DNA from 2 places in the Pseudomonas benzopyrenica genome. Region 1 is predicted to be linked to the other one. Evidence: predicted binding sites of a transcription regulator. Region 1 holds the regulator's gene; the other holds the start of a gene.
The links. Region 1 encodes LexA, which represses DNA repair genes until DNA is damaged. Its sites were predicted from a motif close to CTGTNTNNNNANACAG; they were not measured.
Positions count from the first base shown of each region.

Region 2: recN (DNA repair protein RecN) is a predicted target of LexA. The motif match lies at 1,481-1,496, and genes of this name have one in related genera.

Region 1 covers NZ_CP145723.1:3,802,195-3,806,635, reverse strand. Annotated here, with positions in the region: gene topA (type I DNA topoisomerase) at 1-12, shown strand, start outside; gene V6W80_RS18160 (DUF6586 family protein) at 71-589, shown strand; gene V6W80_RS18155 (hypothetical protein) at 720-956, shown strand; gene sulA (SOS-induced cell division inhibitor SulA) at 1,020-1,520, opposite strand; gene lexA (transcriptional repressor LexA) at 1,705-2,316, opposite strand; gene V6W80_RS18140 (TetR/AcrR family transcriptional regulator) at 2,553-3,263, shown strand; gene nagZ (beta-N-acetylhexosaminidase) at 3,344-4,336, shown strand; gene V6W80_RS18130 (S-methyl-5'-thioinosine phosphorylase) at 4,348-4,441, shown strand, end outside.
Region 2 covers NZ_CP145723.1:459,893-464,333, forward strand. Annotated here, with positions in the region: gene recN (DNA repair protein RecN) at 1-1,456, opposite strand, end outside; gene grpE (nucleotide exchange factor GrpE) at 1,624-2,190, shown strand; gene dnaK (molecular chaperone DnaK) at 2,284-4,212, shown strand; gene dnaJ (molecular chaperone DnaJ) at 4,326-4,441, shown strand, end outside.

The DNA.
Region 1 (4,441 bases):
GAGAAGCGCTAGGGCCTTTGGCTCCGGCGCGAGACAGGTGGTCGGCGTGAGCCGGCCTGAGGAGAAGGGCATGGCCAACGAGCGTTACACCCGCACCAACCAGAAGCTCTATTTCGCCGGTCTAGCGCTGGACAGCTGGCGCTCGGCTCAGGCGGCACCCTCCGCCCAAAGCCAGGGCCGCATCATGGCCGAGCGCGAGGCTTGCCTGTTTCACCTGCATGGCGCCCTGCTGGGGCTCTGTCAGGAGGTGGCAGGCTTCTACCGTCATCCCACCATGGAAGCCACGTCGCTCGCCGTCCTGCTCTCACCCGACGCCTTGAACGAGGCGCCCAGTCCGGAAATGGGTGAACTGGTGGAGCTGGCTGGCAATTCGGAGACTTGGCTGGCGCGGTTGATCGCCGAATACCAGCGGCTGCTGCAACCGCCCCAGGCGCCACGGCGGCCCAAGCAGGACCCGACCTTGGCCCTCATCGAAGCGGTCAGCCTGGAACCGGCCGAACCGGAACTGGGTCTTGAAGAAGTGGAAGCCTGGCGCGAAAGTCTCAAGCAGACGGCGCTCAGATTCCGCGGTGCCATGACCGAGTGGTAGGAGCCGTCCAGCTAGCATGCCGCAGAGGCCGTCAGGACGATGGCCTTGCAGACCGTCGAAAAAGGCTCAGGCAAGTCAGCCTCCCAGACCCCACGCTGTTACACTATCCGCTTAGCTGTGGAGATACTGAATGACTACTGCCTACCTGGAAATCGTTGAACTCTCCGATGGTCGCATCGTGTTGCGCCGTGCGGACGACGAGGAAGCCCTCGTGACCCTTGAGTTTTCCAGCGATGCCAAGGATTTCCTGCATGGACAGCAGATAGAGGTGGCCAAGGCCATGTTCAACCTGGGCGTGCAGATGGCGGGTCGCTTGGCCGAAGGCGACAGCCTTCAGCGTGACGATCAACCCCGCGTCCTGCACTGACTCTCCGCCTGATCCGGCATTCCGTGCGGGAATGCCGCTGCTACATCCCTTCCTGCCCGCTGCCTAGGCGAATCTGACGTTCAGACTCTGGCTGTTGCCCTGGGCCGCGGCGCGTGCCAGTTGCTGCTTGCCCGCATCGCTGAGGTCGTGCAGCCAGCTGATCACCGTATGACTCTGCCCCTTGCGCAGCACCTCGCAGGCCAGTTGCAGCGTCTTGGCCGCGCTCGGCGTCTGCAGCAGGAGCACCCGTTCCGGATTCAGATGGGTACTGCGCAACCAGGCGTTGCTGAGCAGCGACGGCGGCGTGACCAGGGTCAGCCAGCGAGCATCGTCTTTGTCGCTCAGCTGGCGCAGGATGGGCGCCAGCAACTGCAGGCATTGTTCCTGGCTACCGTGCAGGGACATCTCGCTGAAGGTGTCCGGCAGCGGGGCGGCCGGCAGCTCCCGGGCCGGCTTGCCGGCCTTGGGCAGAAAGGCGGTCAGCTCCTGCAGCAGGAGCTCAGGTGCCAGGTCCAGCTCTTGAACCAACGAACGCGGGGCATCGAACATCAGGGGAAATTGCATGGCTACCTCCTGGAGGCGACTCGATCAAATCCACTTGAGATCATGTACCACGGATACATGACGTCACTGTGCTCAGCCTGGTCTTGAGCGCTTTTTCGGAGCGCGAACCTATACCCCCGATCAAGACTTCGGCGTAAGGCAAATAGCGGTGACAAGAGGCTGGCCCGCAGGCCAGCCCTAGACGTTAGCGGCGGATGACGCCAACGCTTAACCCTTCGATGGCGAATTCCTGGGTGGAAAGATCGACTTCGATAGGGGCGAACTCGGGATTTTCCGCCAGCAGGGTGACCTGGTTGCCCGAGCGCTTGAATCTCTTCACGGTGACTTCGTCGCCCACCCGGGCCACGACGATCTGGCCATTGTGCACCTCACGGGTCACATGGACGGCCAAGAGGTCGCCATCGAGGATGCCGACGTCTCTCATGCTCATGCCCTTGACCTTGAGCAGGTAGTCGGCACGGGGCTGGAAGAAGGCCGGGTTGATGGCGCAGTTTTCCTCGACGTTCTGCTCGGCCAGGATGGGGGCGCCCGCGGCGACCCGACCGATGACTGGCAGGCTCTCGTCGGCCTTGCGCGTAGTATCCAGCCCCGGGATGCGGATGCCACGAGAGGCGCCCGGCGTCATCTCGATGGCGCCCTTGCGGGCCAGGGCCTTGAGGTGCTCCTCGGCCGCATTCGGCGATTTGAAACCAAGCTCCTGCGCGATCTCCGCGCGGGTAGGCGGAAAGCCATTGGCTTCGAGGCAACGCTTGATGAAGGCCAGGATCTCGGCTTGTCGCGGTGTCAGTTTCAGCATGATGCACGTCGCGTCGTCTAATGATGCTGTGATTATATACAGTAACTCCAGGTGGTAGGCAAGGGCACCTGGCCCGGCTTCGGACGACAGGCCGGATTGGTGGCAAATAGCCCGCAAACAGCAGAAGGACGAGTGCTCCAGCGCTTTCAGGTCAGGCTCACCGCCCGAACTGCGATTGACTTGGATAGCGTTTGAAACATATGTTTCAAACGGAAATTCATCTATCGAGGAAGGTCATGGCGCAGTCGGATACCGTGGAGCGCATTCTGGATGCGGCCGAGCAACTGTTCGCCGAGCGCGGCTTTGCCGAAACCTCGCTGCGACTCATCACCACCCGCGCCGGGGTCAATCTGGCGGCCGTCAACTATCACTTCGGCTCCAAGAAGGCCCTGATCCAGGCGGTGTTTTCGCGCTTTCTCGATCCCTTCTGCTTCAACCTGGAGCGGGATCTGGATCAGTGGCAGCCGAAGAGCAGGGAAGAGGTGAGCCTGGAGGCGCTGCTGAATCTGCTGGTGGACCACTCCCTGGCCATCAAGCCACGGCATGGCAATGACCTCTCGGTGTTCATGCGTCTGCTGGGTCTGGCGTTCAGCCAGAGCCAAGGCCACCTGCGCAAATACCTGGAACAGACCTATGGGCGTGCCTTCCGCCGCTTCCTGCTGCTGGTGAACCGCGCCGTGCCCGAGATTCCGCCCCTGGAGCTGTTCTGGCGCGCCCACTTCATGCTGGGCGCGGCGGTGTTCAGCATGTCCGGCATCAAGGCACTGCGGGCGATCGGCGAGAACGATTTCGGCGTCGATACCCACACCGACCAGGTGCTGCGGCTGATGGTCCCCTTCCTCGCCACCGGCATGCGGGCGCCGACGGCGATGCACGCACCGGAGCTGGCCCAGGCCCAGTATCGGCCGCGGCGGCCAGTGGCGGTGGAGACAGCCGAGACCTACTAGGCTGCGGCATCGAGGGTGGCTGGGGTAAGCTTGCGTCCCTTTCACGGCGCCATGCGCCGGAGCATTCGGACGAGGTACCCATGCAAGGCTCCCTGATGGTCGATATCGCTGGCACCTGGCTCACCGCCGAGGATCGTCAGCTGCTGCGCCAGCCAGAGGTGGGCGGACTGATCCTGTTCGCCCGCAACATCGAAACCCCGGGGCAGGTCCGCGAACTGTGCCGCGCGATCCGCGCGGTGCGCCCGGAGCTGTTGCTGGCCGTGGACCAGGAAGGCGGTCGCGTGCAGCGCCTGCGCCGCGACGTGGTACGACTGCCGGCCATGGGGCAGCTGGGCGGTCGCGCGGACAGCCTGGAATTAGCCCGGCTCTGTGGCTGGATCATGGCGACCGAGATCCTGGCGGTGGGGCTGGACTTCAGCTTCGCTCCGGTGCTGGACGTCGACCATGGGCGCAGTCAGGTCATAGGCCTGCGCTCCTTCGGCGATGCCGAGCAGGTGATCAGGCTGGGCGGTGCCTTCATCGCCGGCATGGGTGACGCCGGCATGGCCGCCACGGGCAAGCATTTCCCCGGGCATGGCTGGGCCGAAGCCGATTCCCACTATGCCATTCCCACCGACGAGCGCGATCTGGACACCCTGCTGCGCACCGACCTGCGCCCGTTCCAGGCGCTGCTGCCAGCGCTGGGTGGCGTCATGCCCGCCCATGTCATCTATCCTGCCGTGGATCCCCAGCCGGCCGGCTTTTCCCGACGCTGGCTGCAGGACATCCTGCGCGGCGAACTGGATTACCAGGGGGTGATCTTCAGCGACGACCTGTCCATGGCCGGTGCCCATGTGGCCGGCGATGCCGGTCAGCGCGTCGAAGCGGCCCTCAGCGCTGGTTGCGACATGGGACTGGTCTGCAACGATCGCGCGGCGGCCGAGCTGGCCCTGACCCGGGTACAGCAGCTGGGCGTCTCGCCCGCGCCACGGCTGGCCAGCATGAGGGCCCGTCGCCACGTCGATCTCGATTATCGGCAACAACCGCAGTGGAGTCTTGCCCTGCAGCGGCTGCGCCAGGCTGAACTCATCTAGAGGACGTATCCATGACTACCTACGCCATCATCGGAGGCACCGGCCTCACCGCGCTCGCCGGCCTGGAGCTGGACCAGGCCCAGACCTTCGAAACGCCCTGGGGAG
Region 2 (4,441 bases), 1.7 Mb from region 1:
GGCCGCGCTCGCCCAGCTGCCGCAGCAGTTGGCCGACCACCTCGGCGGTCGGACCACCGATACCTACGTCTACCTCGTCGAATACCAGCGTGGGCGTGCGTGAGGTCTGGGCGGTGATGACCTGGATGGCCAGGCTGATCCGTGACAGCTCGCCACCGGAGGCGACCTTGGCCAGCGGGCGCAGGGGTTGGCCCGGGTTGGCGCTGACGCGGAATTCGACGCCTTCGTTGCCCAGCGGTTGGGGCTCACCGGTGCTGCCTGGCGTGAGGGTAATGCTGAAGCGGCCCCCCGGCATCCCCAGGCGCTGCATCTCGGTTTCGACCGCGGCAGCGAGCTCCGGCGCCCGCTGCTCGCGCAAACGACTCAGTTCGCCGGCCTTCTCCTGGTAGTGGCGCTCGAAGGCCGCCAGTTCTTCCTGCAGACGCTCCAGGGCGACGTCGTCGGCGTCCAAGGATTGCAGTTCGTTGCGCAGTTGTTCGTGCAGCTCCAGCAGGGCTTCGGGCTGGACCCGATGCTTGCGGGCCAGGCTGTAGACGCTGTCGAGGCGCTCCTGGACGGCCTGCTGGCGCTCCGGGTCGGCTTCGAAGTGATCGACGAAGCGATTGAGTTCGTTCATCGCCTCCTCGATCTGGATCTGGGCCGAGGCGAGCAGGTTGCTGGCTTCCTGGATCTGCGCCGGCGGGCGGTCGAAGGCGGTCAGGCGTGCCACGCTGGCATTGAGTGCCGACAGGGCGTTGCCCTGCTCGTTTTCGGTACAGAGGTCCATGGCCTGGCGGCAGGCCAGCAGGATGTGCTCGGCACTCGCCAGATCGCTCTGCTCCTGTTCGAGCGCCTGCAACTCGCCTTCGGCCAGGGCGAGGTTGTCGAGTTCTTCGAGTTGATAGCTGAGCAGCTGATGACGGGCGCGTTGCTCGTCGCCATTGCGGGTAAGACGCTCCAGGGTCTGGCGCACCTGGCGCCAGCGTTGGGCGGCGAGCTGCACCTGACGGACCAGTTCGCCTGCGCCGGCGTACTCGTCCAGCAGGCGGCGATGGGTGTCGAGGCCGAGCAGCGACTGGTGCTCATGCTGGTTGTGAATGTCGATCAGCAGGCCGCCGAGGGTCTTGAGATCAGCCAGCGGGCAGGGCGAGCCATTGATATAGCCACGCGAGCGTCCCTCGCGGGTGATGACGCGGCGCAGCAGGCAGGGACCGTCCTGTTCCAGGTCGCGCTCGGCAAGCCATTGACGCGCCTCGGGGATATCGGTGGTATCGAAGCTGGCCAGCACATCGGCCTTGTCGGCGCCGGGTCTGACCGCGTCGCTGTCGGCGCGATCGCCCAGGGTGAGGCCGAGGGCGTCGAGCATGATGGACTTGCCGGCGCCGGTTTCGCCGGTAATCACGGTCATGCCGCGCTCGAGGTCGAGGTCGAGGTGTTCGACGATGGCGTAGTTGCGGACGGACAGATGCACCAGCATGCGACGATCTCCGAAAGCGGTTTTCTGGTTGTTTATACAGTGCCGCTTGGGCACTGGCAATCCATACAGCTCTTGAAGCGCCGGCCGGCGGCCCCATATAGGCGCCATCGATCAAGGCATCGTCCATTAGAGGGCGCGCCCACCGGCAATATCACAGGAGGACTCCCATGGCCGACGAACAGAACTCCCAGAACCCCGAGCACGAGGCCGCGGCCCAGGGTGACGTCCAGCACGAGGACGTCGCCGCCCGCATCACCACGCTCGAAGAGCAACTCGCCGCAGCCCAGGATCAGTCGCTGCGCAGCGTCGCCGAGCTACAGAACGTGCGTCGTCGCGCTGAGCAGGACGTGGAGAAGGCGCACAAATTCGCGCTGGAGAAATTCGCTGGCGATCTGTTGCCCGTGCTCGACAGCCTGGAGCGGGGCCTGGAGCTGTCCAACGCCACCGACGAGACCTTGAAGCCCATGCGCGAAGGCATGGAACTGACCCTGAAGATGCTGCAGGACACCCTCAAGCGCTATCAGGTCGAGGCCGTCGATCCCCACGGCGCGCCCTTCAATCCCGAACACCACCAGGCCATGGCCATGGAGGAGAGCGCCACCGCCGAGCCGGGCAGCGTGCTCAAGGTGTTTCAAAAGGGCTATCTGCTCAATGGTCGCCTGCTGCGGCCGGCGATGGTGGTAGTCAGCAAGGCCCCTGCAGCGCAGCAGCCGAGCATTGACGAAAAGGCTTGAAATTCTTTCGCTCGGCCCCATCTGGTAGGCAAGCGAACATCAAAGGCCCCCTGAGCGGGCCGCGCGGAATCTGAGATTTCTGGAGAAGACTACATGGGCAAGATCATCGGTATCGACCTGGGGACGACCAACTCCTGCGTCGCGATCCTCGAAAACGGCAACGTCAAGGTATTGGAAAACGCCGAAGGCACCCGCACCACGCCGTCCATCATCGCCTACACCAACGATGGCGAGACCCTGGTTGGCCAGCCGGCCAAGCGCCAGGCGGTGACCAATCCGCAGAACACCCTGTACGCGGTCAAGCGCCTGATCGGTCGGCGTTATGAAGAAAACGTCGTGCAGAAAGACATCGAGATGGTCCCCTACAAGATCGTCAAGGCCGACAACGGTGACGCCTGGGTCGAGGCCAAGGGCCAGAAGATGGCGCCGCCGCAGGTGTCCGCCGAAGTCCTGAAAAAGATGAAGAAGACCGCCGAGGACTACCTGGGCGAGGCCGTGACCGAAGCGGTCATCACCGTACCGGCCTACTTCAACGACAGCCAGCGCCAGGCCACCAAGGATGCCGGTCGCATCGCTGGTCTGGACGTCAAGCGCATCATCAACGAGCCCACCGCGGCGGCTCTGGCCTATGGCCTGGACAAGGCTAAGGGCGACCACACCGTGATCGTCTATGACCTGGGCGGCGGTACCTTCGACGTGTCGGTCATCGAGATCGCCGAGGTCGATGGTGAGCATCAGTTCGAGGTGCTGGCCACCAATGGCGACACCTTCCTGGGTGGCGAAGACTTCGACATCCGCCTGATCGACTACCTCGTCGAGGAATTCAAGAAAGAAAGCGGCATGAACCTTAAGGGTGACCCGCTGGCCATGCAGCGCCTTAAGGAAGCTGCCGAGAAGGCCAAGATCGAGTTGTCCTCGGCTACCCAGACCGACGTCAACCTGCCGTACATCACCGCCGATGCCAGCGGTCCCAAGCACCTGAACGTCAAGGTCTCCCGCGCCAAGCTGGAGTCCCTGGTGGAAGAGCTGGTCGAGCGCACTATCGAGCCGTGCCGTACTGCCCTGAAGGACTCCGGCCTGGACGTCTCCGACATCCACGAGGTCATTCTGGTGGGTGGTCAGACCCGCATGCCGCTGGTGCAGAAGCGTGTGGCCGACTTCTTCGGCAAGGAAGCGCGCAAGGACGTCAACCCGGACGAAGCCGTCGCCATTGGTGCGGCCATCCAGGGCGCCGTGCTGGCCGGTGACGTCAAGGACGTGCTGCTGCTGGACGTGACTCCGCTGACCCTGGGCATCGAGACCATGGGTGGCGTGATGACCGCGCTGATCGAGAAGAACACCACCATCCCGACCAAGAAGTCGCAGGTGTTCTCCACCGCCGACGACAACCAGGGCGCCGTGACCATCCACGTGCTGCAGGGCGAGCGCAAGCAGGCCGCGCAGAACAAGTCGCTGGGCAAGTTCGACCTGGCCGAGATCCCGCCGGCGCCCCGTGGCGTGCCGCAGATCGAGGTGACCTTCGACATCGACGCCAACGGTATCCTCAACGTGTCCGCCAAGGACAAGGCCACCGGCAAGCAGCAGTCCATCGTCATCAAGGCGTCCTCCGGTCTGTCCGAGGACGAGATTCAGCAGATGGTGCGTGACGCCGAGGCCAATGCCGACGAGGATCGCAAGTTCGAAGAGCTGGCCGCGGCCCGCAACCAGGGTGATGCCCTGGTGCACGGCACCCGCAAGATGCTGACCGAGGCAGGCGACAAGGCCACGGCCGAAGAGAAGAGCACCATCGAGAAGGCCATTGGCGAGCTGGAAGTCGCCGTGCGCGGTGACGACAAGGACGCCATCGAAGCCAAGATGAATGCCCTGTCTCAAGCCTCCGCGCCGCTGGCCCAGAAGCTCTACTCCGAGCAGGGCGCTGCCGCTGGTGCCGAAGGCGCCTCGGCCAAGGCGGACGGTGAGGCCAAGAAGCCCGGCGACGACGTGGTCGATGCCGAGTTCGAGGAAGTGAAGGACAACAAGTAAGCCCCGTGCTTACCGCACCTGACGGGCTTCGTGCCCGTCGGATCCGCTACGCGGGAGCCTGCTCCCGCGTTGGCGTGTCTGGAGGGTGAGAAAATTTAAGGTGCAGAAAGTCTATGGCCAAACGTGATTACTATGAGGTGCTCGGGGTCGAGCGCGGCGCTAGCGAAGCCGAGCTCAAGAAGGCCTACCGACGCCTGGCGATGAAATACCACCCGGATCGCAATCCGGG